Linked DNA regions of Cohaesibacter sp. ES.047. The protein of the gene in region 2 interacts with the protein of the main gene of each other region in a pairwise test. Links are inferred from orthologs where the notes say so. Each region holds a gene or a part of one and is shown on either strand. Other genes may lie near its edges.

Region 1 (15,698 bases), 2.5 Mb from region 2 along the record:
GAGCTTGACGACCTGTCGTGTGAGGCGAACAAAGGTTTTGCTCTTCTCCCACTTGTCCTCGCAGCAGCTGTTTTCGCTGTCATAGAGAATGATGAGATCGATGTCAGAGGAATAGTTGAGCTCGCCAGCCCCATGTTTTCCCATGGCCAGCGCGACATAGCCGCAATCCAGCTCCGGATCGTCCGGGTTGGCTAGGGTCACTTTCTTGCGGCGATGAAAGTCGCGCAGGGCAAATCGCAATGCGCCGCGCAAAGTAGCATCAGCGATGTCGGTCAGTGCGTTGGTTGTCTGCTTGACCGACCATTGCCCCGTCAGATCGGCAAGCGCTATGGTCAGGGCGGCGTCCTGCTTAACAAGGCGCAGGTGACGCATCGCAGCAGCCTCGTTTTCCTGAGCTTCGCTGATGGCTCTGGTGCAGAGCATGGAAAGATGCTCGCCAGGATCTTCAGACAAGATCACACACAGGCTCGCGAGGTCCTTCAGGATAAGGTCCTTGAGATAGTCCGACGTTTCGAACACGGCAGCAAGCAGGCGTTTGATGACCGGTGTCTCCAAGGCCACATCGATGAGCGCAACGGCATCGACGGCATCAGGATCCTTGTCAAGCAGCACTTGCCGGCGCTCATGGAGAGTTTCCAGCAATTCGTCCGCCTCACCCAACAGTGGCAGCGCAGCACTCTGTTGCCAAAATGAATGAATGGCAGCCCCGCAGGATGGCGTGTCGGTCATGCTTTCCCCCTCACTTCTCTTTCGTCAGGCTTCGGGGGTACCATCTCACTCATTCATCTGCAAGATCGGTGATCGCGTCGTCCGCCGCTTCTGGTGCAAGGGCCGGAAAGTGGATGGAAAAGATGAGGCCCGGTTCATTATCCTCGAGTTCGATACGAGCCTCATGCAGACTGGCCACCGCGTTGACAAGACTGAGCCCCAGCCCAGATCCGGGCTGCGTGCGGCTTTTATCAAGGCGAACAAAGCGTTGCAGAACGCGCGCCCGGTCTTCCTTGGCAATCCCGGGACCGTTATCCGAGATGCTCAAGATGATCGAAGGTCGAATGGGCGGTTTACCCGCGGCCTCGGTCTCCTCGGCCACTTTGACATGGATACGTGCCTGATCGGGCAACTCCCCTTCATGACCGGACGTTTCGCAATGAGCGGCGACATGTCGAACCGCATATTTCATGGCATTGTCAATGAGATTTGCAACCGCCTGCGAGATCAACTCCCTGTTGCCCAAAATCATGTATCCGGGCTCAGCCTCCCATGTCAGGAGCGCGCCCTCGTCTTCGGCGACAGGTTCGTACAACTCAGCCATATCTGCAGCGAGGAAGCCGATATCAAGCGGGGCTTTCTCGATCTGAACATTTTTGGCCTCGACGCGGGCAATCCGCAACAGGGCATCAAACGTGCGGATGAGCGTTTCGGATTCGTCCAGTGTCTGCTCAAGCGCCTGACGGTAGCCTTCCATGTCGGCACTCTCGGTGCTCAGCGTCAGTTCAACCCGATTGCGAAGGCGGGTCAGCGGCGTTTTGAGATCATGGGCGATATTATCGGAAACTTCCTTAAGGCCCTGCATCAACGCTTCAATGCGCGATAGCATCGTGTTGAGGCTTTCCGATAGCCTGTCAAACTCGTCGCCAGCTTGGGTCACAGGAAGACGCTCATCAAGCTGCCCACGCATGATACGATGCGATGCATCCGTGATGACATCGATGCGCTTGAGAACCTTGCGAGAGACAAAGAACCAGGCCAGCATCGCAAGGACAATCATCAGGATGGCCGAGACGATGAAGGCCTGCTCGACGACTTTGCGAAACAGTTCCCGTTCGCCAACATCTCGTCCGACGAGCAATCGATAGCCGCCAAAGATCTCATAGACGCTGACTGCTGCGTTGTATTCGTTACGGCTGGTGTCTCCCAACCTTTGATACGGCACAGACTGCTCGACAGCCCCCCGTTTGTCGAGCACCCAGTCGGGCAGAGCCGCCACATTACCGGCAACATAGTGGCCACGAAAGTCAGTGACGAGATACAAGCTGGCTCCGGGCCTGTTGGATCGGTCCTCAATGACCTTCACGAGACCTGGCAGACCACTGGATCGGTATTGTTCAACAAGCCCCCGCACCTCGGCATCGATCGTGGAGTTGAGTTGTCGCGTGATCAGAATCTGGGTATTGAGCGAAATATAGACGATGAGGAAGATGGCAAAGATCGTGAATATGATCAAATAGATTGCGGATAGCTTGAAGGCCGTCGTCCGCATGATTTTATTGATCGATCCCACTGCCATGAGGGTTGTGCTTTCCTGTACTGCCTTGTTCGCCCCTCGAAGCGCAGGGCATCGCTTCGATCTGTCATCGCCAATGGGGTGAGCCTAGTCGGGCACACGTAGACTGTAACCGGATCCACGCACGGTCTGAAGCAATGCGGGGTCGAATCCCTTGTCGATTTTGGCGCGCAACCGCGAGATATGAACATCAATCACGTTGGTCTGCGGATCAAAATGGTAATCCCACACATTTTCCAAAAGCATCGTTCGTGTCACCACCTGCCCTGCATTTTTCATCAGATACTCGAGCAGACGAAACTCGCGCGGTTGCAAGAGAATAGATTGACCTGCGCGCTTGACGGTGTGTGACAGGCGATCCAGCTCAAGGTCTGCAAGCCGGTACATGGTTTCGACTTCACTTGTGTTTCGGCGTCGCGCCATAACCTCGATACGAGCAAGAAGCTCGGAGAAGGCATACGGTTTGGTGAGATAATCGTCTCCACCCGCCCGAAGCCCTGTGACACGGTCATCAACCTCACCAAGTGCAGACAAGATAAGGACTGGCGTCTCATCACCTTCCGCGCGTCGGCTCTCGATGATGGAAAGACCGTCTCGTTTGGGAAGCATTCGATCGACGATCATGATGTCGAAACCACCCTCCTGCGCACTTTCCAGCCCTTCGTCTCCGTCGGAAGCATGCTCACAGACGTGGCCGGCTTCCTTCAGACCCTTGATCAGGTAGCTGGCAGCCTCGATGTCGTCCTCGATAATCAGAATACGCATATTAAGCCTCTTTCACACCGCACCTCTGGTCAGGTTCTTTCAACGGCGATGCTTCTCTGTTTGGCCTGCGATTATAGCGCTCTTTGGCCATCGGCAAAGAATGGTATGCCGTGAGTAGCCGAAAAAAGCAACCAAGTTGCAGATAAGCTCTTCAGAAACAAAAAAAGAGGGGCCCAAGGGCCCCTCCAGGTCTTCGTTTCTGACTTCATGAGTGCCGAAAGAGTGTGAGAGTATGGCACTCATCAGAATCCTGGGTCAGGATTTGCCAAGTGGCAAGGCAACAAAGCGAATGTTGCTCTGACGCTTGAGCTGGAGCAGCAGGGTTCTGCGGCTGCTGTTCTTCGCTTCAGCAATCTGCTTTTCGAAATCAGCAACGCTCTTGATCGACTTGCCGCCGGCTTCAAGGATGATATCGCCACTTGCCAAACCTTTTTCGGCAGCGACACCATCAGGGGTGACATCAACAACTTCGATGCCAGTTCCATCCTCAGCCGATTGCAGCTCCAGACCAAATTCCTGAACGCTGGCCGGCTTGGCTGGTTGCATCGGGGCCGGAGACGCCTGACCGCTATCGCTGATCTCTTCAGGGAAGACACCAAGGTTCACGGGCAGCTTCATTTCATTACCATCACGCCAAAGCGTCAGTTCCACGTCGGAATTCGGATCGGCACGACCAATGGCCCTTGCCAGTTCACGGGTGTTCTGCACTTTATTGCCATCAACGGCGAGGATTACGTCACCCACTTCAACACCTGCCTTGTAGGCTGGAGCCGACTCATCAGTATGGGTCACCATGGCACCGGATGCTTCATCCAAGCCAAGGCTTTCTGCGATGTCGTCACTCACATTCTGAATGTGAACGCCGAGCCAGCCGCGCTCAACCTTGCCACCGGTTTTCAGATCAGACACCACATCCTTTGCAACACCAGCAGGGATTGCGAAAGCGATGCCGACATTGCCGCCAGACGGAGAGAAGATTGCCGTGTTCACACCGACCACCTCGCCCTTGAGGTTAAAGGTCGGTCCGCCAGAGTTGCCCTTGTTTACAGCAGCATCGATCTGGATGAAGCTCTCATAGTTGCGCGCATTGATGTCGCGGCCATGGGCTGAAATGATACCCGAGGTCACCGTTCCGCCAAGGCCAAACGGGTTGCCGACAGCCAGCACCCATGACCCCACTGGGGGAACTTCGTCAGCAAAGCGAACATACTGGAATTTCTGTTCAGGGTCTTTCACTCTCAAGAGCGCAAGATCTGAACGTTTGTCGGAGCCGACCAGATCCGCGTCCAGCTCTGTACCATCGTCCATGACAAGCCGGAATTCCGATCCATTGTCCACAACATGGTAGTTGGTTACGACGAGACCGTCTTCGGAAATGAAGAAACCAGAACCTTGAGACTGAGCATAGCGAGGCCGTTTGGGAGCTTCTTTCTTGCCGTCACCCTCGGACTCGCCAAAACGCCGGAAAAAGCGATTGAACGGATGATCTTCAGGCAAATCACGAAACTCAGGAAAGCCCGGGAACGTGAAGTTCTGGTTTGGATTGTCGATCTGTGTTTTAACCTGAACAGATACCACGGCGTGCTTGACTGCTTGCACGACACCACTGAAATCGACAGGGGCGACGGGCGTTGCAACTTCCACCGGAGCGGCCTTAGCGGCCGGTTCACCGGTCAGAAGCGTTGGTACTGTGGCGCCAGCCACAACACCAAGTGTCAATGCGGAAGCAATCACAGTGGTTTTCACCGGGGTTTGTTTCAACTTCAGTTTTCTCATCAATAGGTCTCCGCTCATTCTTTTCCTTCGCCGCTCAGGTCACAGGGGCGATATCTTATGAAGGTCAGTTTAGTCTTGCCACAGCGGGTTTATCCGCAATTCGATTGGATCAGATTATGTCGCGTAATCTGGCCATTGATTGGCTTGTCTTATCTATATGGGGCAAAATGGGCCATAGAGGAGCCCATTGAATTAAACTTGCGTAATGTTGAGAAATCAAATTTTCTCTTTTAATATCAGATAGATAAAAATATCCTTGCGACCCCGATGGTTTAACGCACATGAGACTTTGGGCACGACTGCGAGAAAATGGCACGGTTTTGCCATATTCGTTACCGGAAAAGCGGCAGTTCTATCAAGCAAATCGCCGACGTGCCTCAAGGGCCAGACCTATACCAACAGAGCCAAAGGCATCGCCATCAATAACCCGGGCATTCGGCACCATGCCCGTCAGGCTCGTCCGGATATAGGGCACCTTCGTTGAACCTCCCGTCAGAAACACAGCTGTGATGTCCGACCCTTTCAATCCCGCTTTCTTAAGCCCTTCTGAAATGGTGTTCTGAATCCGTTTGGTTCCATCCTGAAGCGCCTCGATCAGATCGTCACGGGACATCTCAGCCTCAAGGTCCTTCTCGACGAAATCAAGTGGCAGACTGGCCTTCAAAAGCTCGGACAAGGCAACCTTGCATGCTTCTACGCCCAGCGCCAAGCGGTGCCCTTCCCGCAATTCAAGAAGATGAAGCAACCGGTCAATCAGATGTGGCTCTTTGGCTTCTCTGCGTAGATAGCGCAGATCTGTCTTGGTTTTATGGTCATAAAGGAAGTTGATTTTCTGCCATGTGGCAAGGTCATGATAATAGCCCACTGGCATCAAACGCCCTGCCTTCAGCATTGGGCTCCGATAGCCGAAAAACGGCATCACTCTGGCCAATGACAACCAGCGATCAAAATCGGTACCGCCAACATGAACACCCGTGTTGGCAAGAATGGCATCCTTGCTGTCCTGCGAGGATTGCCCCAATGAACCCGCGCCAACCTTGAGGATCGTGAAATCCGAGGTACCACCACCAATATCGATGATCAGAGCGATCTCTTCGCTGTTGACGGTCTGCTGAAAATCGCGAGCAGCGGCCACAGGCTCAAACTCGAATTCAATTCGGGAGAAGCCGGTCTCCTGGGCGATCATTCGCAAGGTTTCTTCGGCTTCGCGGTCGGAGTCAGGATTGTCATCCACAAAATGAACAGGCCGCCCCATGACGACGTGATCGATCTCCTTGTCGATCTCTGCCTCTGCAGAACGCTTCATACGGCTTAGAAAAAGACCCAGCACCGCTGTAAAAGGCATTCGTTCATTGCCGATCATGGTGGTTTCATGAATGGTTGGTGAGCCAAGGATCGATTTGAGCGCTCGCATCATGCGTCCCTCGCCGCCTTCCATATAGGTGGCAATCGCGTCGCGACCGAAGTGGGTGCTGTGCTCTTCGAAATCAAAGAACAGGGTCGAGGGCAGAGTGACCTCATCTCCCTCAAGTTCAACCAGCCGCGCCTTTCCGTTATCGATCAGTCCGAGGGTTGAGTTGGAGGTTCCGAAGTCAAGGCCACAAAATGGTTTCGTGCTCATAGTTTCGTCCTCTCCTGCAAACAGAAAAGCACCCGTCCGGAGGGCCGGTCGGGTGCGGGAATGGCGTCCTAGCATGGGATGAGGTTTTTGAAAAGGTCAGAGCCTTCTATTCCACGAGTTTGGTTTTGACCTTGGCGCCCTTCTCCATGGTCTGGTGGACCGGGCACCTGTCAGCGATGCGCAGCAATGAATCCCGATCGTCATCTGTCAGATTGCCTTCGAGGGTAATCATGCGTTCAAATCGATCAACCTTGCCTTTGCTGTTGGCCATGTTTTCGATTTCTACCTTGGTGCAGGTGTCGCAATCATCTGCATGAACCTTATTATGGCGGACTTCAGTTGCAATGTGATCGACAGGGAGCTTTTTCATCTCGGCATACATCCGCAGCGTCATCGTGGTGCAGGCACCCAGAGCAGTTGCCAGATAGTCATAGGGTGAAGGGCCGCTATCGAGCCCCCCAACGGATGTCGGTTCGTCTGCGATCAGGCGATGATGACCAACTCGGACATGGTTCTGGAACTTACCAAGCCCCGTTTCCGCAACATATGCCCCTTCGGGAACATCCTTTTCCGGTTCACCGGCCGCCTTAACAAACCGCCCTGCCCAAGCAGCGATCACTTCCGCCACGTAGACAGCATCCTCAGCCCGGCTCAGAAGATGGTCAGCCGTGTCGAGCGACACAAAGCTTTTGGGGTGTTTCGCAGCTAGGAAGATCTCGGATGCGTTGTCAATTCCGACCGTTTCATCAATGGGAGAATGCAGCACCATCAGCGCCTTTTTCATCTTGCCAATACGGTCTGTCAGGCTGTGATTGTCGAGATCCTCTAGAAACTGTTTCTTGATCGTGAAGGGACGACCGGCAAGGCTGACCTCGGCCTTGCCCTGCTCTCGAATGTCATCAAGATGAGGAGAGAAAGAATGCTCAATGTGATTGATATCAGATGGTGCGCCGATGGTCGCGACCGCTTCCACCTCGGGAATTTCCGACGCAGCCGCCAACACCGCAGCTCCGCCAAGTGAATGCCCGACGAGAAGACTTGGGCCTGCAATCGCCTCGCGCAACATCTCCGCGGCCCGAACAAGATCTGCAATATTTGATGTAAAATTAGTATCGATAAAATCGCCGTCGGATGTACCCAACCCGGTAAAATCGAAGCGCAGAACAGCAAAGCCCCGAGCAGCAAGCCCAGTCGAAATCTGGCGAGCCGCAAAGATATCTTTCGAACAAGTGAAGCAGTGCGCGAAGATCGCAGTCGCACGAATAGGACCGGCAGGCAGCTCCAAACGTGCCTGAAGCTCGTCGCCCAAGGCTCCTTCAAAACTCATTCGTTGTGTGGAGTGCTCTTTTCTGGCCATTCTGTACCGCCCCGATGTTTCTGCGAGATGGGGCGATACTCATGTTTCGCCCTTCCACCTCAATGTAGGTTCAGGGAGAATGAATTGCCAATCAGACCGAGTTCTAGTCCGATAATATTTTCTTGAGCCGAGCTTGTTCCTCATCGCTGAGTGTGGCGTTCCCAGACGTCTCCGCGCGGGCGGCTGCGCGTTTGTTTTTGCGGTAGAGCTGCAGGACAGCAAACAGACCCAACAAAAGCACCAACGGGCCGAATCCCCATAAAATCAGGTTCTTTGCAGAGAATGTTGGTTTGAGGAGCACGAATTCTCCGTAGCGACTAACGAGAAAATTCCTGACCTCCGCATCGCTATCCCCCGCCTCCAGTCGCTCTCTGACCAGAACCCGCAAGTCATGGGCAAGCGGTGCATTGGAATCGTCAATTGACTGGTTCTGACAAACAAGACACCGCAACCCCGCCGAAATATCGCGCGCCCGGCTTTCAAGCACCGGATCATCAAGCATTTCCTCGGGCGTCACTGCATAGCTTGATGCTGTCGGAGCGATCGCCAAAATCGCCAGCAAAAGTACAGCCAGAAACCGGTGAATATTGAAGGGCTTCATATCAGATCTATCCCTCTTCGCGGTCTGTTCAAGCATTGCCGGCAGCCTCTTTCGCCCGCCCTTTTCGGGCCGGAGCGCCGATCCTCAGACGTCTGTCTGAAAGCGATATCCCACCGCCAATGAACATGACGATCGTTCCCAGCCAGATGAAGGTTACCCAAGGCTTGTAGTAGATGCGCACAGCGATGCCGCCATCCGTCTGCTGATCACCGAGTGACATATAAAGCTGTGTCACACCCCAGACCGTGTGAATAGCCGTTTCGGTGGTGGGCATGTTGCGCGACGTATAGATCCTTTTGGCCGGATGCAGTTCAGCAATTTGGCGATCGCCGGTTGTAACCACAAAGGTTCCTGACAGATCGGCAAAGTTGTAGGCTTCGTTTTGCTTGAAGCCAGTGAACTCGAACTCATAGCCAGCCAAGTTGGTCTTGTCGCCCGGTTTCATTATGAGGATGTTTTCGGTCTGATACGTGCTGGCAACTACGAGACCAAGAACTGTCATTCCCAAACCGAAATGACCAAACGCAGTTCCCCACACTGTGCGCGGCAACCCTTTCAGTCGCGATAGAGAGATCGCGAAAGGTTGCTTGAACAAGCCGATCCGCAAATGTATCTCAGCAAGAGAACCGATCATCACCCAGACCGCCAGACCGATCCCGAGAGGTGCTAGAGCCGACCCGCCATACAGCAGGGCATAGCACATCAAAATGGTCAAAAGACTGAGGCCAAAAGCGGCGTAAAGGCGCTGGACTGCGCCATAAAGATCGCCGCGTTTCCATGCCAGCAAGGGGCCAAACGGCACGGCGATGAGAAGCGGGATCATCATGGGACCAAAAGTGGCGTTAAAGAAGGGAGCCCCAACCGAGATTTTGGCCCCTGTTGTTGCCTCCAAAGCGAGAGGATACAAGGTCCCAACCAGCACGGCAGCTGTCGCGGCCGATAGGAATAGATTGTTGAATACCAGCGACCCTTCGCGAGAGATGGGAGCGAAGATACCACCTTGTTTAAGCAAGGGAGCTCTCCAGGCAAACAATGCAAGCCCCCCCCCAATAAAGCCAACCAGAAGCGCCAGAATGAACACGCCGCGCGAGGGGTCTGTTGCAAAGGCGTGCACCGACGTCAGCACTCCGGAGCGCACAAGGAACGTTCCAAGCAGTGAAAGAGAGAACGTGAGAATGGAAAGCAGAATGGTCCAGACTTTCAATGCGCCCCGCTTTTCCATCACAACGGCGGAATGCAACAGAGCAGTGCCGCAGAGCCAAGGCATAAAGGATGCGTTTTCAACCGGATCCCAGAACCAATAGCCGCCCCAACCAAGCTCGTAATAAGCCCAGTACGAGCCCATCGAAATGCCCAAGGTCAAAAGCGCCCACGCGACCAGAACCCATGGCCGGACAAAGCGTGCCCATGCCGCATCGATCCGCCCCTCAAGCAAAGCAGCGATAGAGAAAGCAAACGCGATTGAGAACCCTACATAGCCGAGATAGAGAAGTGGCGGGTGAATAGCGAGACCGATGTCCTGCAGAATCGGATTGAGGTCGCGTCCCTCAATCGGCAGGTTGGCCGTCGAAATCCGACGAAACGGGTTAGAGGTCAACAGCACGAACGACAGGAACGCTGCAGTGATCCAGCCTTGGACAGCAAGGGTATTCGCCTTGAGCTTGGGTGGCAGGTTGCGACCAAACACGCCAACCAAAGCGCCGAAAATCACCAGGATGAAGACCCAGAGCAGCATCGAGCCTTCGTGATTGCCCCAAACCGAGGTGAATTTGAACAGAAGAGGCATATCCGAATGGCTGTTTTCCCAGACATTCTGAACCGAAAAATCTGACGTTACATAGGCATGTGTAAGCGCGGCGAAAGACAAGCCGACAAAAAGAAACTGAGTAACTGCGATCGGTGTCGCTACAGCCATCAATCGACTGTCCTCAATTTGTGCGCCCCAGATCGGCACAACAGACTGAATGAGAGCCAAAACAAAGGCAAGAATGAGCATGAAGTGGCCAAGCTCAACAATCATGAGGTCTCTCCGGTTCTGTCAATTGTGTCATTCCGCATGCTGTCTTGCCGTCCCGAGTTGGTTCAATTGGATTGGATTTCTTGCTCTTCACCTTGCCAGTGCCCCTGTTCTTTAAGGGCCGCAGCAACCTCTTTTGGCATATAGGTTTCGTCGTGCTTGGCGAGCACAGTATCCGCGGCGAAGACACCTTCTGGCGTGAGACTTCCCTCGGTCACGACGCCCTGCCCTTCACGAAACAAGTCCGGCAAGATGCCGTTGTAGGCGACTTTTACATCGGATCCACCATCTGTCACGACGAATGAAATTTCGGTGCCTTGCCCTCGCATTACAGTGTCTTGTTTAACCAGACCGCCGAGGCGAATTCGTTGACCGGGCTGAACCCCTTTTTCAACAACGTCGCTGGGACTATTGAAAAAGACAATCTGATCCTGCAACGCAAAAAGAATGAGTCCGACAGCGGCGAAGAGAACAGCTCCCGCCCCACCAATCATCGTCATCCGACGTTGTTTTCTCGTCATATCTCGACCCTTTGCTGACTGCTTTCAACTGACCGACACCGATTGTCGTTCATCAGTTCTTCGCCAATGTTTTATTGTGTTACCGAAATTCCCAACGAACGGGCTGCCGCTTTTACTTTTTCAAGGCCCTCAAGATCCGACTGCAAGGCAACCAAGGCCTTGCTGACAGTCTTGGCAGCCATGTCAGGACGATTAAGAACCAGTTCTGCCCTGATCAGTCGAACCCATTCCTCCGCGGTGCCACCCTGCTCGTCCAGACGTTCCGCCAAGCGGGAAACCATGCCCTCGATCATTGCCTTACGATCACCGGCATCCATTTCTGCGGCAGCTTCCACGTCATCCTCCGTCGGACCGGGAGCTTGAGCGGCTAGTTCGTTACTCTGATCGGAGGTGGTAGAATCGTTTTGGGGTAATGCTTTGGCATTCTCAATCCGATTGCGGATCGCGGATATCTGGTTCTTCGCAAAAGACACCCACGGTGCGTCAGCTGGCGAGCCATTGATCATTTCCTGCCAGGCATTTATGGCCTCTTGATCCTTGCCTTGCTGCCCAAGTGCTATCGCGAGGAAGAAACGAGGCTTGGGATGATCGGGATCAAGCTTGTTTGCGCGCTGAAACAAATCGAGCGCTTCCTTGGATACAATCCCGGCATCTTTGACAACCAAGGCCTCACCTAGGTTGGCCAAGCCCAGCATGCTTTCTCCTTCCAACCGCAGGACATTGCGATAAGCTTTTGTCGCTTCTTCCGTCCGGCGCATGGAGAGATAGATCGGAGCCAAGCGCTGCCACCCCTGCAGATCGTCTGGATTGGCTTTCAGTCTGCGTTCTGCGGAGGCAACAAGCTCCGTCATGCTTTGCTCTTGAGGGGGTTTGCTCAAGCGCTCTGCCAGAGGCTGCCCAGAGGATCCGGGCGAACCAAGCGCTATGTAAAGGCCAAGAGAACAAAGCGGTATAACGAACAACGCAACAACCGCAGCAATCAGGCCGTTTGTCATACCAGCCGTCGGAGCAACATCTGGATTGATCGATGCCCCGTGCGTGTTTTGACGCTGCTTTTCCAGAGCATCTTCAGCACTGAGCAGACGGCGCCCAACTTCTGCCCTAGCAGCGTCTGCCTCATTCTGTTCAATGAGGCCACGCTCGACATCACCTTCAACCTCTTTGAGCTGTGAGGCATATACGGTCAGATCATACGAATCAGCGCTCGCCATTTTGCGCGCCTTGCGCGTCAATGGATAGACAACAACAGCAACTGTAATAGCGGTAATAACCCCCGCAACAATCCAAAACATAAAGGCCCTGCTCTCACTTCGGTTTGGCCAAAGCAATCCGCTTTTGCCATGGAAGTCAAATTAACTCATGTTCATCAGGCCCTAGTATGGAATGAATCAAAAAAGCTCCATTGTTACGAAGTTTTAATGTGCACGCATCTCCCCAGTCACAAAGCTGGAGAGGAAACCGTGAGCATCAACAAATCAAGAAGGAGATCTTAGGAGGGTTACGCTTCAACAGCCTTCTTTTCAGGCGTGGAAGCTGCGGCATTGAGCTGGCGCTGCAGGGCAGCGGCATATTGCTCGTCGAACAGTTCCTTGGCAAAGAGAATTGCCGCATCACCCAAGGCCTTGCAGACGTCGACATTGGGTCCAGAGGCCTGCCTGGTCCGTTCAACGATTGACGTGGAGAGAACTTCGAAGGACTGATCCAGATCCTTTCGAGCGCGCACGACAGGACCGTTCAGGGCAAGTGTTTCTTTCATGCGCTCAGTGTGATGGAAAAGCAAAATCGCTCTGGTTGCGTCTGAGACCGCAATTTGATCGAAATGCTCATCAGCACCACTCTTTGGTGCCTTTAGGGCTTTTCGCATCAATCCTGGTGCAGCTTCAATTTCCGCTTTCAAAATATCAGAAAGTCTGAATTTCATATCCGCAAGAGCTTTACCCCAAGGACATTGAGGGTGGACTTCCATCTCAGTTTCAACGGCCTTTGCCAACCCTCGCCAAGTTGACAGGTTTTTGATGAGGGTATCGAAATCGTCATGATCATTGAATGAAGTTTCGAAAGCCACTAGGCAGGCTTCCATATCCGCAAACACCTGATGGATCGCAGGAGAATACACAGTCGCCGAGATCTGAACCGCATCGTCCGAGCCAGCCAGTTTGGACGCCAATTGGACACGCAATCTGGGTGATGCCAACCTTTCGGTGATTGCGGAGAACAACCAGGCTGTTTTCATAGGAAATTGCTGAACATACTTGCAAATCGTCGCGTAGGCTTCTTCACCTTCGGGAGAACTCCAACTGAGTATCTCAGCTGGTACTTTGGACAAGAAAGGCGCCAAAGGCTTCACTTGATCGGATGAAGACAGCACTTCCAGAAGATCTTCATACACCGTCTGACCGCCAAGATGATTGCACAGCTTCTGTTCGCCCCCAAGATCCTGCAGCTTGGATTTGACATACCTGTTGGTTGTACCAAACATCTCTTCTCTGAATTTGATACAGCGTCCGGCGATATCCTTTTGGTCCATGCCATTACACGGCATGTTGAGGCGCTCCTGCTGCGCTTCTGTCGCGATGTCTCGCTCAATCCAGGCCCAAATTTTGTCGATGGACGAAGGGCTTATTCTCGCCTTTTCTTTTTCAACAAGGTCGATGGCGGTAATGAAAGGCTGACATGATTTGAAAAACTCCTCTTTTGCATAGCGCCGGAACGCGACGATCGGCTCGTCGTCGCACAAGACTTCGCGCAAGGCTGCAAGAATGAGCATAGAGGCAGCATCACTCTTGCCTTCGCGCTCGCCGTTTTCCAGGCTGCGCAGCAAAAGCCGTTGAGCACTTTCTGACAAAGTTGAAAGATAAAGAGAAAGCTTCTCCTTCAGCTTTTCAGCATCTGCCATCCTTCACCTCTGAACCAGGTTGTTTTTCGAGTTTTTCGATCCCTTATTTATCTCTCGTAAACCATTAATATTTTCTATCTTCAGGCTGGCTTATTCACGCTCACAACCAAATAGGAAAAGAAAAAGGGGACAGCTGTTGCTAGCTATCCCCTTGTCGCAAAAACTGTACTCAGTCGGGCAAATTAGCCAACCGGACGCCATGTACCATCAGACTGGCGGCATGCCTGTCCGCGAGCGGTCTGCGGCTGCCCATCAATGTAGATCGTATGCGTATAGTCGCGGCATTGCAGATTGTTTGTGGTGTATGCCTGCGTCGGAACCACCTGACCATAGTGACCATTGTCTGGATTGTTCCAGGTCACAGGAGCGCCGGAACGACCGTATTCGAGGGCGCGGCTCTGCGCCTGATAGGCAAGGCGACGGTCATTGTCGTCCATCATTTTACCAATGGAAGATCCAACGAACGCACCAATCACAGCGCCAGCAGCTGTCGCCACTACGCGTCCATCACCATCTCCGATCTGGTTTCCCAGCAAACCGCCAGCAACAGCGCCGGTCAAACCACCGATGGTCTGCTTCGGCCCCGGTCCGGTCCCCTGACAGCCAGCCAAGCCGACGCCCATTACTGCAACAACTGCAATCAAGCTCTTTTTCATTACTAGCCCCTATTTATTTTGAGCAGCCCTCAAGGCACCGCTACTTGATATTCCCTGAACCCGTTCTTTTCGGATTTCTTACCGGATAGAATTCTCGCTTTAGGTAACTAATGCGTGAATAGCTGAAAGGGTTCCCAAAAATTCTATGTGCATGAAAAACATGCTTGGTCCACTATAGGCGATATGGTTCGATCATGTCGAAAGTTTGACGTATCTTGGTCTTTTCACACATGCAGCTACCTCTGTTTCCCAAACGCTTTCGCTTTCATCGCTCGCCTCGCTTCCGGTTTTATATGCCAGCGCCTAGCGGGTGTCATGTTTTTCAATTGCAGGCAAGCTAAGAACGGCTCTGACACCCCCAAGCGGCGCGCGTGAGAGCTGAAATCGCCCCCCATATAATTCGACCAATTCATCAACGATCGAGAGGCCTAAACCGGTTCCGGGTTTACTCTCGTCCAGCCTTTGTCCACGCACCAACGCGATCTTCGTCTGCGTCTCGCTCATCCCCTGACCATCATCATCCACCAAGATCGACAACCAAGTTACTTGCGCCTCTGAAGCCGTTTGCGTCTTCTCGATACCATCTGGTAAGCCATCAACAACACTCACGCAGACGCTCGTTTGTGCCCACTTGCATGCATTGTCAACGAGATTGCCAAGCATCTCTTCCAGATCCTGTTCCTCCCCCCTGAAGAGCATGTTTTTTTCGGATTCTGCGCGAAGATTTACGTTCAAGGCAGGATGGATCTTCTGCATGACGGAAACAAGCTTCTCGATCACAGGTCCGGGATCGGTAACCGTTCCGATGACGTTGCGCCGCGCCGCCATCCTCGCTCTTTCGAGGTAGAGCTGGATCTGATCACGCATGATGTCCGATTGTTGATTGACCAGCTTGGCCTTTTGGTCATCAAGGTCTCTGGTTTCATTCATGATCACCGACAAAGGTGTTTTCAGCGCGTGAGCGAGATTGCCGACCTGTGTCCTTGCGCGCTCCAATGTGTCCTTGTTGGATTCGATAAGAAGATTGGCTTCATGTACGAGACCTGAAACCTCGTTTGGGTAGTCTCCCTTTATCAGATCAGATTGACCTTCGGAGACATCACGAACCTGTTGTCTCAGGATATGCAAAGGGCGCAAACCCGTTCTGATCAGAACAAGCATGACGGAAACGAGAATGACCCCAAAAGCAGCCATGATCAGCCAC
Region 2 (15,705 bases):
GCCAGTTCGGCATTGGCTTCTATTCCGCCTTCATGGTCGCTGACAAGGTCGAGGTGGTCTCGCGCCGGGCCGGTGATGCGGAGGCATGGCGCTGGGTGTCCGATGGTAATGGCTCCTATGAGCTTTCTCAGGCGAGCGATGAGGATGCGCTGCCGCGTGGCACCAAGATCGTGCTGCACCTGAAAGAAGAGGAAAAGAGCTTTGCCGATGCGGTGAACATCCGCCGCGTTGTTCGCGACTACTCCTCTCACGTACCGGTGCCGATCCGGCTGTTGCAGATCAACGACGAGACCAAGTCTTTGGAAGAAGACGAGCTGACGGACGGCTCCGCGCTCTGGACCAAGTCAAAATCGGACATCACCGAAGAGCAGTACAAGGAATTCTATCAGTATAGCTCGGGCCAGTTCGATGATCCGGCGCTGACGATCCACTACCGCGCCGAAGGGCGCACTGAATACAACGTTCTTGCCTTTGTGCCCGAGCACAAGCCGTTCGATCTGTTCGACCCCAACCGCAAGGGCCGCATCAAGCTTTATGTGCGCCGGGTGTTCATCACCGATGATGCGGAATTGGTTCCGGCCTACTTGCGTTTTGTGCGCGGGATCGTCGACAGCGAGGATATTCCGCTCAACATTTCCCGCGAGATGCTGCAGGACAACCCGATCCTTACCGCCATTTCCAAGGGTGTGACCAATCGCATCCTCTCTGAGCTCGAAAAGCTTGCCAACAAGGATGCGGACACGTTTGCCTCCGTGTGGGAAGCTTTTGGTGCGGTGCTGAAGGAAGGCCTTTATGAGGATCCCGAGCGGAGGGATCAACTGTTCAAGCTCGTCCGGTTCGATACCACCAAGGGCGAAAGCCGTACGCTGGCGCAATATGTCGAAGATCTGAAGGATAACCAGACCTCGATCTATTATGCGCTTGGCGACAGCAAGGAGGCCATTCTGGCCAGCCCGCAGCTCGAAGGCTATCAGGCCCGCGATGTGGAAGTGCTTCTTCTGTCTGATGCCGTTGATACCTTCTGGGTGCAGACGGCGCTCGGTTTTGATGGCAAGAGCTTCAAGTCTGTCAGCCAGGGCGGTGCCGATCTCGACGCCATCGAGAAGGTCACCGAGGATGCCGAGGAAGACAAGAGCGAGGAAGACAAGGCTAAGGAACAGGGCTCCGTTGCCGAGCTTGTGACCTTCGTCAAGGACGTGCTGGGCGATGCGGTCTCCGATGTCCGCATTTCGTCGCGCCTTGCAACCAGCCCGGTTTGCATCATTGCGCCTGAGTTTGGCCCTGATCGCCAGTTCGAGAAGCTGATGCGTAGCCAGAAGGGTGCGGATGCGGGATTGAAGCCGATCCTGGAGATCAACCCTGATCACGGTCTGGTGCGTTCGCTCGCCCATCAACTCGAAGGCGCTTCGGACAAAGCGTCGCTCGAAGACGGGGCGCATTTGCTGCTTGATCAGGCGCTCATTCTGGACGGGGAGCATCCAAGCAATCCGGCGGAATTTGCCGCGCGCCTGTCCAAGGTGATGATGGCTGGTCTCAAGTAAGCCAAGATCACAACGACAGCTCGAATCAGGCCGCGGAAGGGATTGTCCTTTCGCGGCTTTTGCTGTAGGAGTCCTGCCTCGTTGCGCCACGCTTGAGGCAATCTGCCGAAAAGGCTGGAAATTTGCGCAGAACTTCGCCATATAGGGCGAATGATGGCGCGAATGGACGCGACATTTCTTTCACCCTTCACGCGAAATACCGGATTGGCTCGCTTCGATGGCCTCGCATGTGCAGTTTCTGAAAATGAATGGTCTTGGCAACGAATTTATCGTGATCGATGCCCGAAAGACCAAGCCCCATTTGGGGGCCGATGCCGTGCGCGTGCTTTCTAGCCATGAGACAGGGCCGGGATGCGATCAGTTCATCACGCTTGAGCCATCAAACAGTGGGGCGGATGTCTTCATGCGCATTCACAACGCGGATGGCGGCGAGGTGGAAGCCTGCGGCAACGCCACGCGCTGTATCGGGCGGCTTTTGATGGATGACACCGGCCGACCGGCGGTCTCCATCGAAACCGTTGTCGGCATCCTCAATGCGCGTGATACCGGTCACCCTGATCGGGTGAGCGTCGATATGGGCGTGCCGAAATTCGGCTGGCAGGATATCCCTCTGGCCGAGCCTTTCGAGGATACGCGCGCCATCGAGTTGCAGATCGGGCCGATCGATGCGCCGATCCTTCATACTCCGTCTGTGGTCAATGTCGGCAATCCGCACGCGATTTTCTGGGTCAAGAATGATGTCGAGAGCTATCAGCTCGAGCTGAACGGCCCGATGCTGGAAAATCACATGATCTTTCCCGAGCGCGCCAACGTCTCGCTGGCTCAGATCCACAACAAGGGTGAATTAACTCTGAAGGTCTGGGAACGGGGTGTCGGTCTGACGCGGGCTTGCGGCACGGCGGCCTGTGCGGCGGCGGTCGCGGCCTATCGGATCGGGCTTTGTGATCGGACGGTTCTGGTGCATTTGCCGGGTGGGGATCTCACCATCGAATGGCGCGAGGGCGACGATCATATTCTGATGACCGGTGGAACGGAGCTTGAATATGCTGGCCAGATCAATCTTGATGATCTGAGCTGGCTAAGGCTTCCAGACGGCAGTGCGGGGTAAGCGGATATGACCATCAAGGTTTTAACCTTCGGATGTCGGCTGAACACATACGAATCCGAAGTCATGAAAAAGCAGGCTGGCGAAGCTGGCCTTGAGAACGCCATTCTGGTGAACACCTGCGCGGTGACGGGAGAAGCGGTGCGTCAGGCGCGCCAGCAGATCCGCCGGGCCAAACGCGAGAATCCCGATGCCCGGATCATCGTCACCGGTTGCGCCGCCCAGACCGAGGCGGAACGATTCGCCGAAATGGACGAGGTGGATCTGGTTCTTGGCAATGACGACAAGCTGAAATCGGAAAGCTACAAATCCGTGCCGGACTTTGGCGTTCCCGCGCCAGAGAAGATCCGCGTCAATGACATCATGAGCGTGCGCGAGACAGCGCTGCATCTGATTGACGGACTGGAGGGTCGCGCGCGGGCCTTCGTTCAGATCCAGAACGGTTGTGATCATCGCTGCACCTTCTGCATCATTCCCTTCGGGCGGGGCAATTCCCGCTCTGTTGCCATGGGGCCGATTGTCGATCAAATCGCCAAGCTCGTGGACAATGGCTATCGCGAGGTTGTGCTGACCGGGGTGGATATCACCTCCTACGGAGCGGACTTGCCCGGAACGCCGAAGCTTGGTGCTCTGGTCAAGGCGATCCTCAAACATGTGCCCGCGCTTGAGCGCTTGCGTATCTCGTCCATCGACTCGGTCGAAGCCGATCCCGATCTGATGGACGCGATTGCCAATGACGCGCGTCTTATGCCGCATTTGCATCTGTCCTTGCAGTCGGGGGACAATCTGATCCTCAAGCGCATGAAGCGGCGGCATGACCGGGATCATTCGATCAAATTCTGCAATGATGTTCGTGCTCTGCGGCCCGACATGGTGTTCGGGGCGGATATTATCGTTGGCTTTCCGACGGAAACCGAAGAGATGTTCCAGCGCAGCCTCGATATTGTCGAGGAATGCGGCTTGACCCATTTGCATGTCTTTCCATTCTCGGCCAGACCCGGTACACCGGCATCAAGGATGCCTGCGGTCAAGGGACCGGTGATCCGCGAGCGGGCTGCGCGGCTGCGCGAAGCAGGGGATGCGGCACTTGCCCGTCATCTCAACGATCAGGTGGGCCAGAAGGTGCAATTGCTTGTGGAGCGCAACGGTCTTGCCCGCACCGAGCAGTTCACGCTGACCGAAATCACGACCGGAGCGCCGGGTGAGATCGTACCGGCCCGCATCGTCGACGCAACCCATCGCCATTTGATGGCCGTGGGGCTTTGAGACGCCGCCGAACTTTTGTTCGGGCCGGTTTGAGGAATGACCGGATGGCGCTTAGCACTGGTGGCGCATACTATTGCCGCGATTGAATGATCGCGGATATTGCTCGAATTGAAAGGAGCAGGATCATGGCTAAACAGGGACGGTTATCGCGTTTTCTGTTCGGATCCTCGAAAGACGAAGCACAGACCAAGCCGGACGATGCATTGCCCGAGGGAGCCGAGGAAGAAAAGGCCGAGGACTCTTCTGTTGCCGAGGCTGAGCCGGAGTCCCATTCTGAGCCCGAGTCCTATTCTGAGCCTAAGTCCCAATCCTTGTCGGAACCGGTTCTAGAGGACGCTTTGGTGAAGGATGCCGTGTCCGAAGACTCGCCGTCTGATGATGCGATCGAGGCTGAAGCCTTTGATGCGCCCGTCGTGGTAGAGCCTCAGCCGGAGCCGCTGACCCAAGCGGTTTCTCAGCCGGAACCTGAACCTGCGCCTGAGAAGAAACTGTCCTGGTTCGAGCGACTGAGACAGGGACTATCACGCTCATCCGGGGCGCTCGGTGAGGGCATAAGTTCGATCTTTACCAAGCGCAAGCTTGATGACGACACGATCCAAGAGCTTGAAGACATCCTCATTCAGGCTGATCTCGGTGTTGAAACGGCCATGACGATCACGGATCGTCTGTCTGAGGGGCGTTACAACAAGGAAGTCAGCAATCTCGAAGTGCAGGAGATTCTCGCCGATGAGGTCGACAAGGTGCTGTCCGCTGTTGCAAAGCCGCTTGAGATTACCAAGCCCGACAATGGCCCTCACGTGATTCTGATGATCGGGGTGAATGGTGCGGGCAAGACCACCACCATCGGCAAACTGGCGCAAAAGCTCGGTGACGAGGGCAAGAAGGTGATGCTGGCCGCAGGAGATACCTTCCGGGCCGCTGCCATCGACCAGCTCAAGATCTGGGGCGAGCGCACAGGGGCGCCGGTGATCGCGCGCGACGTGGGAGCGGATGCTGCCGGGCTTGCCTATGACGCCATGCAGGATGCCAAGGCGCAGGGCATGGACGTGTTGATGATCGACACTGCTGGCCGTTTGCAGAACCGGACCGAACTGATGGCCGAGCTGGAAAAGATCGTGCGCGTGATCAAGAAGCACGACCCGGAGGCGCCGCATTCGGTGTTGCTGGTGCTTGATGCCACCACGGGCCAGAATGCGCTCAATCAGGTGGAGGTCTTCACCAAGATGGCGGGCGTGACGGGGCTGGTCATGACCAAGCTTGATGGCACGGCGCGCGGCGGCATTCTGGTCGCCATTTCGGCCAAGCACAAGGTGCCGGTTCATTTCATTGGCGTGGGCGAGCGGGTCGAGGATCTGGAGCCGTTCCAGTCGAGAGATTTCGCGCGCGCGATTGCTGGTCTGGCGGACGCCTGATATACACCGAATTCATGCCGTTGATGGCCCGGGAGCCGGGACGTTTATTTGCACCAAGCTTGCCAAGGTGAAGAGTTTCATGAGCCCGAACGAAAAGTCCACTGATCAATCCGCCGAGCCTCAACTCGAAAAGGGGCAGGTGCTGAAACTGGCGCTGGAGCTTGGGCCTCTTGCAGTCTTCTTCTTTGCCAACGCAAAAGGGGACATGATTGCCAGATGGGTGCCCTTTCTGGAGGGCATGAAGTCGATCTTCATCGCCACGGCCCTGTTCATGGTTGCGACGCTGATCTCGCTGGTCCTGTCGCGCATCAAGTTCGGCAAGCTGCCGGTGATGCCCATGGTCTCGGGGGGTGTGGTCTGCATCTTTGGTGGTCTTACCCTCTATCTGCAGGATGACACCTTCATCAAGATGAAGCCAACGATCGTCAATCTGCTGTTTGGTTCAATCCTTCTGGGCGGGTTGTTTTTCGGCAAGAGCCTCTTGGGCTATGTGTTCGATTCGGTCTTTCAGCTCAATGCGGAAGGCTGGCGGATTCTCAGCATGCGCTGGGGGGTATTCTTCTTTGTGCTGGCGCTCATCAACGAGGTGATCTGGCGGAATTTCTCGACCGACATCTGGGTGAATTTCAAGGTCTTCGGCGTGATGCCCCTGACCATGGTGTTCGGGGCGTTCCAGATGCCGCTGCTCACCCGCTATGCACCGGATGACGAGTAGGCGGTTCGCCATCACTTGATCTTGATGCGTTTTCGCGTGCGGCCATCCCTGTTGCCTTTTGGCAGTCCCAATTCATAGATCTGGCCCAATTCATAGAGCTGGCCACGGGATTTTCGTTGACCGGCCCTTTGGGTGCAGCTTTGCTTGTCGGCCTTGATGCAGCGCTTGATCGTGGTTTTCGGCTGCTTCCCCTTGTCCATGGCAAAGGCGGGGTAGGTGATGGCAAGGAGACATCCCAGACAGATGACGATGGGCAGAATCGATCGCATGCGAAGCTCCAGTGCGCGTTTGGTGTCTTGTCATTGGACGCGGTTGGAGCGCGGTCGGTTCAAAGAAAAAGGGCCCTCTGTGGGCCCTTCTGATTTAAATCGGTGTGGGTATCGCATTCATTTCTCGGCGAGAATTTCCTCAAGCTTGGGCAAAAAGGATGCTTGCAGAGACTGAGGCGTCAGGGCACCGATGTGCTTGTAGCGAATGATGCCGTTCCGGTCGACGATGAAGGTTTCTGGTGCGCCATAAACACCCCAGTCGATGCCAACACGGCCCGAGATGTCCATCCCCACCTTGTCAAACGGATTGCCGTGGTTCTCAAGGAAACGAGCCGAGTTGGCCTGTTCGTCCTTGTAGGCAAGCCCGATCAGATCGAAGCGGTTGTCCTCGGTCATCTTGAGCAGCAGCGGATGCTCGTCTCGGCAGGTCGGACACCAGGAGGCCCAGACATTGACCACGGAAACGTTGCCCTTGAAGCTTTCGGTGTCGAAGCCGGATATGGGGCCGCCATCGGGCGTGCGGATGCCGAAGCTGGCATCCAGCGGCTCAAGGTCGAACTGCGGAGCGGGCTTGTTGATGAGAACGGACGGGACGAGGTTCGGGTTCGTGCCGCTCGCCATCTGCCACATGAACAGACCGGCCAGTGCGAGAAAAACGACCAGCGGAAGCAGAATCAGAACGTTGAAGCGGCTCTTCGTTTCCGTCTCTTCATCCCCGGCATCCTGCGAGTCGTTGGATGTGGAAGAGGGATTGGGTGTGTCACTCATGATGGATGTATCGTCCTGATATCAGTTGGCAGAGGGGTCGGTTGCGCCCTTGTCTGATGGTGTTGCCGGTTTCTCGGAGCGGCGGCGAATACCGCGCGCTTCCAGTTCGGCCAGCGCCCGGGCCTGAAGCTTGCCGTCCCAGATCACCCAGATGATGAGGATTGCGACGACGGCAGCGGTCATGCCGTAGGAAGAGAGGATGAAGCCTGTGTAGTGTTCCATGATCTTTTCCCTTCTGGTGCCTACTGGCTTCCCACAGGGCTTTGCCCTGCAGAGATCTTGCTGCCTGATGCGGATTTGCTGCCAGCACCCTTGCGGGCGGCCTGCATCTGCATGGAACGAATGCGGCGGCGCAGGATCTCGTTTTTCATCGCCTTGAGATGCAGCGTGGTGAACAGTGCGGTGAAGGCGACCGCCATGACCAGAAGCGGTATCAGGATCGAGATGTGGACCTTGGGGCCTTCCATCGTGATGATGCTGGCCGGTTGATGCAGCGTGCTCCACCAGTCCACCGAGAATTTGATGATCGGAATGATGATGGTGCCTACCAGCGTCAGGATTGCAGCGGCCTTGCCTGCGCGGATCGGATCCTCGATGGCGCGCCACAGGGCCATCAGTCCCAGATAGATGATGAGAAGAATCAGCATCGACGTCAGGCGCGCGTCCCAGACCCAATAGGTGCCCCACATCGGTTTGCCCCAGAGGCTACCGGTCACCAGCGAGATGAAGGTGAAGGCAGCGCCCAAGGGACCAGCCGATTTGGCCGAAACGTCGGCGAGAGGATGCTTCCAGACGAGGGTTCCGAGCGAGGAAATGGCCATCATCATATAAGCAAACATGGCCAGCCAGGCGGCGGGGACATGGATGAACATGATCTTGACGGTCGCGCCCTGCTGGTAGTCGTCCGGCGCTTTGAACCAGACCAGATAAAGCCCAATGGCAAAGAGCAGAACCGTCAGGCCGATCAACCAGGGCATCACCCTGTCGAGAATCGCCAGAAAGCGGGTTGGGTTTGCCAGATCCCAAAGACTGAAGGATTTTTTCTCTGTGGCACTCATGCCCTGTCCTCGACATTCAGTTGGTCAGTTGCACCCAGCGGCGCAACGCATGCTTTGTGTTTCGCCTTTTGTGACACGGTCCGGCGGTCTGGTCAGCGACAGGCTGGCTAAGTGACACATGATTATGGCGTAAGCATGCAGGTTGCCTTGACCAATATCACGAGTTTTCAGTTTGGGAGATTACGATTTCGTAAGCAACGGCTCCCGAAGTCTCGGTCTTTCCGGGCTATTCCTGTGCGCTGCGAAGGGCGGCTGCTGCGGCAACCGGTCCCAGAATGAGCGACAACAGGGAGATGGCGCAAAGAAAGTAGAACGGTGTGTCAAAGGGAGCCGGGTCCGTGATCGCGCCAACCGACGCGCTGACGCCGAAAATCAGGATCGGGATGGTCAGCGGCAGAATGAGGATGGACAGAAGCAGTCCGCCGCGACGCAGAATGACAGTAAGCGCGGCACCGATGGCACCGATCAGGGTGAGCGCCGGAGTTCCCACCAGCAAGGTGGCGGTCACGGCTGCTACGCCAATCGGCTCCAGATTGAGGAACAGCGAGAGAACCGGGGTGGCAATGACGAGCGGCAGTCCGGTGGAGACCCATTGCGCGGCACATTTGACCAGTACCATCAACTCGACGGGATGATCCCCAAGCAACAGAAGGTCGAGGGTTCCATCTTCCTGATCGGCCTGAAAAAGACGGTCGAGGCTCAGAAGCGTTGCCAACAGGGCGCCGATCCAGAGAATGGCCGGGCCAAGGCGGGCGAGCAGATTGAGGTCTGGGCCAACGGCAAAGGGGAAGACGGTGACCACGATGAGGAAGAAGAGCACGCCCATCAATGCGCCGCCACCAACGCGGACAGACAGCTTCATGTCACGAATGAACAGTGCACCCATTGCGCTCATTGGATCGTCTCCTCGTGATCTTCGCCCGTGTCTTCAGAGGCGTGGTGACCAAGATGGAGCTTGTCGGGGTTGATGAGGCCAAGCGGGGCATGGGTTGCGGCAATGATCATGCCGCCTTCCTGCAAATGCTCGGCCATCAGAATCTCGAGCCTCTTTTCAGAGGCAGTGTCGAGCGCTGAAGTGGGCTCATCGAGCAGCCAGAGGGGACGGTGGCAGACCAAAAGTCTGGCCAGCGACAGGCGACGGCGCTGACCTGCCGACAGATAGGCCGCAGGCATGTCGATGAGATCCTCCAGGTGCACTTCCTTGAGGGCCTGAAAGGGAGATCTTGCGGGATTGCCGTACCATGCGCGCCAGAAATGGAGATTTTCCTTGAGACTGAGGGCGGGTTTGATGGCGTCGGCATGGCCGAAATAATGGGCTTGCTGGCCGACGCTGAGTTCTCCGTCTCCGCCTTCAAGATGCATGCCGCCAGAATGGGCGCGGACCAGCCCGGCCAGGGTTCGCAGCAGGGATGACTTGCCGATACCGTTGGGGCCGGTGACGACGAGTGCCTTGCCCGCATCAAGCGTAAAGCTGATGTGGTCGAGCACGGGCCTGCCGCTCCTTGTGCATCCCAATCCCTCAACGATCAACTGCATGGCGATTTGCCCTTGGCTGGTTTTGGCAGCATTCGACGGCCCTGTTCCGAGATGGTTTTATCTCTATCGTCGATGGGGCGCAAAGGCAAAAGAAGTTTGCAGACTATCCTCGTTGGCGTGCTAAGCTTATCGCGATGCCTTCTCAGGCCCACGCCAGATGGACGTGGCAGATTTGCTGCACTTTCGGCCGGGCGCCGGGCTGGTCCAACCAGCCTGCTACTGTAGAATATATTGCAAGTCGTCATGATTTAATTTACGACGACAGCCAAATGGCCTGTTTCTGCTCGCAAAAAACCGGCGTGCTCGGATGTCAGGCTGAATGGATAACCAATGGTCGGGACCAACATGAGCTTATATACAGACTATCTAGACGAGATCGAAACTCGGCAAATTCAGGGGTTGCACCCCAAGCCCATTGATGATGCAGCGCTGTTGAACGAGATCATTGCTCAAATCAGGGATCAGGACAACGAGCATCGGGCCGAGTCCCTCAACTTCTTCATCTACAATACCCTGCCGGGCACGACCAGTGCGGCGGGTGCGAAGGCCGAGTTCCTCAAAGAGATCATTCTTGGCAAGGCCGATGTCAAGGAAATCACGCCAAGCTTTGCTTTTGAGCTGCTGGCTCACATGCGGGGCGGTCCTTCGATCAAGGTGTTGATCGATCTTGCCTTTGGCGATGATGCCTCGATTGCGACTGAGGCTGCCGAAGTCTTGAAAACGCAGGTCTATCTGTATGAAGCCGACATGGACCGCATCAAGGTGGCCTTTGAGGGCGGCAATCCGATTGCCAAAGATATTCTGGAAAGCTATGCCAAGGCTGAATTCTTCACCAAGCTGCCAGAGCTTGATGAGGAGATCAAAGTCGTCACCTATATCGCTGCTGAAGGGGACATCTCGACCGACCTTCTGTCGCCGGGCAATCAGGCGCATTCCCGCTCTGACCGCGAATTGCACGGCAAGTGCATGATTACGCCTGAAGCGCAGGCCGAGATTCAGGCCTTGCAGAAAAAGCATCCCGAAGCGCGTGTGATGCTGATCGCCGAGAAAGGCACCATGGGTGTCGGGTCTTCGCGCATGTCTGGTGTCAACAACGTGGCGCTCTGGACAGGCAAACAAGCTAGCCCCTACATTCCTTTCGTCAACATCGCGCCGGTCGTTGCCGGCACCAACGGCATTTCGCCCATCTTCCTGACCACGGTCGATGTGACGGGCGGTATCGGGCTTGATCTGAAGAACTGGGTCAAGAAAACTGATTCCGACGGCAAGGTCGTGCTCAATGAGAGCGGCGATCCGGTTCTGGAGCAGGTCTATTCCGTCGAAACCGGCAAGGTTCTGACCATCAACACCAAGACCAAGACGCTGTATGAAGGCGACAATGAGCTGGCTGACATTTCTGCGTCCTTCACGCCGCAGAAGGTCGAGTTCATGAAGGCTGGTGGTTCCTACCCGGTGGTCTTTGGCAAGAAACTGCAGACGTTTGCCGCTGAAACCCTTGGCGTTGAGGCAGCGCCTGTGTTCGCTCCGTCCAAAGAGGTGTCCATCGAAGGGCAGGGCCTGACGGCGGTCGAGAAGATCTTTAACAGCAATGCCGTTGGCGTGGACAAGGACACTGTGCTGCATGCCGGGTCCGATGCGCGCGTGAAGGTCAATATTGTCGGCTCTCAGGATACAACCGGTCTGATGACCGCGCAGGAACTGGAATCGATGGCCGCAACGGTGATTTCACCAACGGTTGATGGTGCCTATCAGTCCGGCTGTCACACGGCATCGGTCTGGGACTTGAAGGCGCAGGCGAACATTCCGAAGCTGATGAAATTCATGAACAGCTTTGGTCTGATCACCGCGCGTGACCCGAAGGGCTCCTATCACTCCATGACGGACGTGATCCACAAGGTGCTCAACGACATAACCGTGGATGACTGGGCGATCATCATCGGCGGCGATTCGCACACCCGCATGTCCAAGGGCGTTGCCTTTGGGGCCGATTCCGGAACCGTGGCGCTTGCGCTGGCGACCGGTGAAGCGACCATGCCGATCCCTCAGTCAGTCAAGGTGACCTTCAAGGGCTCCATGGCCGATTACATGGATTTCCGCGATGTTGTGCATGCGACGCAGGCCCAGATGCTCAAGCAGTTTGGCGAGAACGTCTTCCAGGGCCGGGTGATCGAAGTGCATATCGGCACCTTGCTTGCCGATCAGGCCTTCACCTTCACCGACTGGACCGCGGAGATGAAGGCCAAGGCCTCGATCTGCATCTCGCAGGACGAAACGCTGATCGGGTCTTTGGAGCTCGCCAAGAGCCGCATCCAGACCATGATCGACAAGGGCATGGAAAATGACGCAGGCACGCTTCAGGGTCTGATCGACAAGGCTGATGCACGGATCACCGAGATCCGGTCTGGCGAAAAGCCTGCACTGGCCCCTGATGACAATGCGAAATATTACGCCGAAGTTGTTGTTGATCTGGACCAGATCGTCGAGCCGATGATTGCCGACCCGGATGTGAACAACGCCGATGTATCCAAGCGCTATACCCACGATACCATCCGTCCTGTTTCCTTCTATGGTGGCGACAAGAAGGTGGATCTTGGCTTTGTTGGTTCCTGCATGGTGCATAAGGGTGACATGAAGATCGTCGCCCAGATGCTCAAGAATCTCGAAAAGGAAAGCGGCAAGGTTGAATTCAAGGCGCCTCTGGTGGTCGCAGCGCCGACCTACAACATCATTGATGAGTTGAAGGCAGAGGGTGATTGGGAAATCCTGCAGCACTATTCGGGCTTCGAGTTCGATGACATGATGCCAAAGAGCACCGCGCGGACGGAATATGAGAATATTCTCTATCTGGAGCGTCCGGGCTGTAACCTCTGCATGGGCAACCAGGAAAAGGCAGCAAAGGGCGACACCGTACTGGCGACGTCTACGCGCCTGTTCCAGGGCCGTGTCGTGGAGGATTCCTCGGAGAAGAAAGGTGAGTCCCTGCTCGCGTCGACCCCGGTTGTGGTTCTGTCTGCAATCCTTGGGCGGACACCGAACATGACCGAGTATAAGGCCGCCGTTGAGGGGATTAATCTGACGAAATTCTCGCCACCGCTGGAAAAACCTGCGGCTGCCAGATCGGTTCACTTCTAGGGATCTGCTCCCAAAGTCTATATCGAAAATGAGAGGCGCTGTGTCCCTATTATGTAGGGCCAGCGCCTCTTTCATTTTTGGGGTGCGGCCTTGCATTATTAGGCGTTTTTGCTTCAAGGGCGCCCGCCGATAGCCCTATCGATCAAGGGCACGTCTGATCGGGATTCTCTTGTCGCCACTTTATAATTCGCGCACAATCCTTATATGAAGTTCAGAAATATGACCGTCTGCGAGGCTCTTGCGGCCTGAGCACAGCCTTAGAAAGTATGGCTGTCTTTCCCGGCAGGCCTCTGACAAAATGCTGGTCGGCATTGCCCCGATAGACCGACACACAGACCCTTGATGTTTCAAGTTTAAGCAAAAGGACTGGATCAGCCGTGACCAAATCTCTCGACAGTTTCAACGCCAGAAAGACCCTTGAGGTCAATGGCAAAAGTTATACCTATTTCAGCCTGCCCGAGGCGGAAAAGAATGGCCTTGAAGGCGTTTCAAAGCTCCCTTTTTCGCTCAAGGTTGTGCTTGAGAACCTTCTCCGTTTCGAAGACGGACGGACCGTGACCGCCGATGACATTCGCGCCTGTGCTGAATGGCTTGTCGAATGCAAATCTTCGGCCGAGATTTCCTACCGTCCGGCGCGCGTGTTGATGCAGGACTTCACTGGCGTTCCCGCGGTTGTTGACCTTGCCGCGATGCGCGACGCCTCCAAGACGCTCGGGTCCGACCCGCAGAAGATCAACCCGCAGGTGCCTGTCGATCTGGTTATCGACCACTCGGTGATGGTTGATCATTTCGGCAATCCGCTTGCCTTCAAACAGAATGTGGACCTTGAGTATGAGCGCAACGCCGAACGGTACGAGTTTCTGCGCTGGGGCCAGCAGGCCTTTGACAATTTCCGCGTTGTGCCGCCGGGAACCGGCATTTGCCATCAGGTGAACCTTGAATATCTGGCCCAGACCGTCTGGACCAAGGAAGAGGACGGCGAAGTCATCGCCTATCCCGATACCCTTGTGGGGACCGATAGCCACACCACCATGGTCAACGGGCTTGCGGTTCTTGGCTGGGGCGTTGGCGGTATCGAGGCCGAAGCTGCGATGCTCGGCCAACCGGTGACCATGCTGATCCCGGAAGTGGTCGGCTTCCGCCTGAGTGGTGAGATGACCGAAGGAACCACCGCAACTGACCTTGTGCTCACCATCGTTGAAATGCTGCGCAAAAAGGGTGTGGTTGGTAAATTCGTCGAATTCTATGGCCCGGGCCTTGATAATCTCAGCCTTGAAGATCAGGCGACCATCGCCAACATGGCACCCGAATATGGTGCCACGTGCGGCTTCTTCCCTGTCGATAAAGATACTTTGAAATATCTGGAAGTCACGGGGCGCGACAGTGATCGCGTCGCTCTGGTCGAGGCCTATTCGAAGGCGCAGGGCATGTTCCGCGACGCAAACAGCGTTGAGCCAAGCTTCACCGACACGCTGTCGCTGGATCTGGCCGATGTGGTTCCTTCCATTTCGGGTCCGAAACGCCCGCAGGACCGTATTGCCCTGACCGAGGCCGACACTGCGTTTGCCAAGGCTATGGAGAGCGAGTTCAATCAGCCGAACGAGCTGGACAAGCGGGTGCCGGTTGCGGGTCGTGATCATGATCTGGGCAATGGCGATGTGGTCATTGCTGCCATCACCTCGTGCACCAACACCTCGAACCCGTCCGTTCTGATCGGCGCTGGCCTTGTGGCGCGTAAGGCGTTGGAGAAAGGCCTTTCCGTCAAGCCTTGGGTCAAGACCTCATTGGCACCGGGTTCGCAGGTTGTAACCGACTATCTGGAAAAGGCGGGCGTGCAGGGCGATCTTGATGCGCTTGGCTTCAACCTTGTTGGTTATGGCTGCACGACCTGTATCGGTAACTCCGGCCCTCTGCCGCCCGAGATTTCCGAAGCGGTTCAGGACAACAATCTGGTGGCCTGCTCGGTGCTTTCGGGCAACCGCAACTTTGAAGGCCGCGTCAACCCGGACGTGCGGGCGAACTTCCTAGCATCGCCGCCGCTCGTTGTGGCCTATGCGCTTGCGGGCTCACTCAACATCAACATCACCAAGGATCCGATTGGCGAAGATCCCAAGGGCAATCCGGTCTATCTCAAGGACCTTTGGCCGACCAACGAGGAAATCGCCACCATCGTGCGCGAGGCCGTGACCCGCGAGATGTTCCAGAGCCGCTATTCCGATGTCTTCAAGGGCGATCCGAAGTGGCAGCAGATCGAAGTCGAGCCGAGCGAAACCTACAATTGGAATAGCTCTTCGACTTATGTCCAGAACCCACCTTACTTTGAAGGCATGGACCCGCAGCCCAAACCTGTCGAGGACATCAAGGGCGCGCGCATTCTGTCGCTGTTCCTTGATTCCATCACCACGGACCATATTTCTCCGGCGGGCAGTTTCAAGCCTGATACCCCGGCAGGCCGGTATCTCACCGAGCGTCAAGTGGCACCCAAGGACTTCAACTCCTACGGTTCGCGGCGCGGCAACCACGAGATCATGATGCGCGGCACCTTTGCCAATATCCGCATCAAGAACCAGCTGGCTCCGGGCACGGAAGGCGGCTTCTCGATGAAGGATGGTGAGGTCAAACCGATGTATGACGTCGCCATGGCCTACAAGGATGAAGGCACGCCGCTCGTCGTCTTTGCCGGTAAGGAATATGGCACCGGGTCCTCCCGTGACTGGGCGGCCAAGGGTACCAACCTGCTTGGCGTCCGCGCCGTGGTGGTTCAATCCTTTGAGCGCATTCACCGCTCCAACCTTGTCGGTATGGGCGTCTTGCCGCTGCAGTTCAAGGATGATGAGAGCTGGCAGTCGGTCGGCATCAAGGGCGATGAGGAGATTACCATTCTGGGGCTTTCCGAACTCAAG

The links.
Region 1: the proteins of CPH65_RS03905 (region 2) and ccmE interact in binary tests that used the Escherichia coli proteins (3 or more experiments, as listed by UniProt). The link is inferred for Cohaesibacter sp. ES.047 from one-to-one orthologs.

What each region holds. Positions count from the first base shown.
Region 1 is NZ_LT907844.1:3,360,067-3,375,764, reverse strand. The notes cover bases 9,215-12,023. They hold ccmE (cytochrome c maturation protein CcmE), read right to left. Parts: upstream 10,943-12,023; coding sequence 10,487-10,942; downstream 9,215-10,486. Other genes in these bases: ccmI (c-type cytochrome biogenesis protein CcmI), read right to left, coding at 11,014-12,023; CPH65_RS15380 (heme lyase CcmF/NrfE family subunit), read right to left, coding at 9,215-10,424. Outside these bases: CPH65_RS15415 (bifunctional [glutamine synthetase] adenylyltransferase/[glutamine synthetase]-adenylyl-L-tyrosine phosphorylase), read right to left, coding at 1-729; CPH65_RS15410 (ATP-binding protein), read right to left, coding at 779-2,287; CPH65_RS15405 (response regulator transcription factor), read right to left, coding at 2,372-3,049; CPH65_RS15400 (Do family serine endopeptidase), read right to left, coding at 3,305-4,825; CPH65_RS15395 (Hsp70 family protein), read right to left, coding at 5,181-6,446; CPH65_RS15390 (alpha/beta fold hydrolase), read right to left, coding at 6,553-7,773; CPH65_RS15385 (cytochrome c-type biogenesis protein), read right to left, coding at 7,907-8,440; more of CPH65_RS15380, read right to left, coding at 8,433-9,214; more of ccmI, read right to left, coding at 12,024-12,234; CPH65_RS15365 (hypothetical protein), read right to left, coding at 12,441-13,838; CPH65_RS15360 (RT0821/Lpp0805 family surface protein), read right to left, coding at 14,021-14,494; CPH65_RS15355 (ATP-binding protein), read right to left, coding at 14,798-15,698. UniProt on the Escherichia coli protein: Heme chaperone required for the biogenesis of c-type cytochromes. Transiently binds heme delivered by CcmC and transfers the heme to apo-cytochromes in a process facilitated by CcmF and CcmH.
Region 2 is NZ_LT907844.1:857,870-873,574, forward strand. What follows is about bases 6,227-9,042. They hold CPH65_RS03905 (heme ABC transporter permease), read right to left. Parts: upstream 8,135-9,042; coding sequence 7,319-8,134; downstream 6,227-7,318. Other genes in these bases: CPH65_RS03890 (hypothetical protein), read right to left, coding at 6,227-6,308; CPH65_RS03895 (DsbE family thiol:disulfide interchange protein), read right to left, coding at 6,426-7,076; ccmD (heme exporter protein CcmD), read right to left, coding at 7,098-7,298; ccmB (heme exporter protein CcmB), read right to left, coding at 8,361-9,020; ccmA (heme ABC exporter ATP-binding protein CcmA), read right to left, coding at 9,026-9,042. Outside these bases: molecular chaperone HtpG, read left to right, coding at 1-1,541; dapF (diaminopimelate epimerase), read left to right, coding at 1,759-2,649; tRNA (N(6)-L-threonylcarbamoyladenosine(37)-C(2))-methylthiotransferase MtaB, read left to right, coding at 2,656-3,912; signal recognition particle-docking protein FtsY, read left to right, coding at 4,038-5,324; CPH65_RS03885 (septation protein A), read left to right, coding at 5,404-6,039; more of CPH65_RS03890, read right to left, coding at 6,051-6,226; more of ccmA, read right to left, coding at 9,043-9,670; CPH65_RS03920 (bifunctional aconitate hydratase 2/2-methylisocitrate dehydratase), read left to right, coding at 10,016-12,802; aconitate hydratase AcnA, read left to right, coding at 13,180-15,705. UniProt on the Escherichia coli protein: Required for the export of heme to the periplasm for the biogenesis of c-type cytochromes.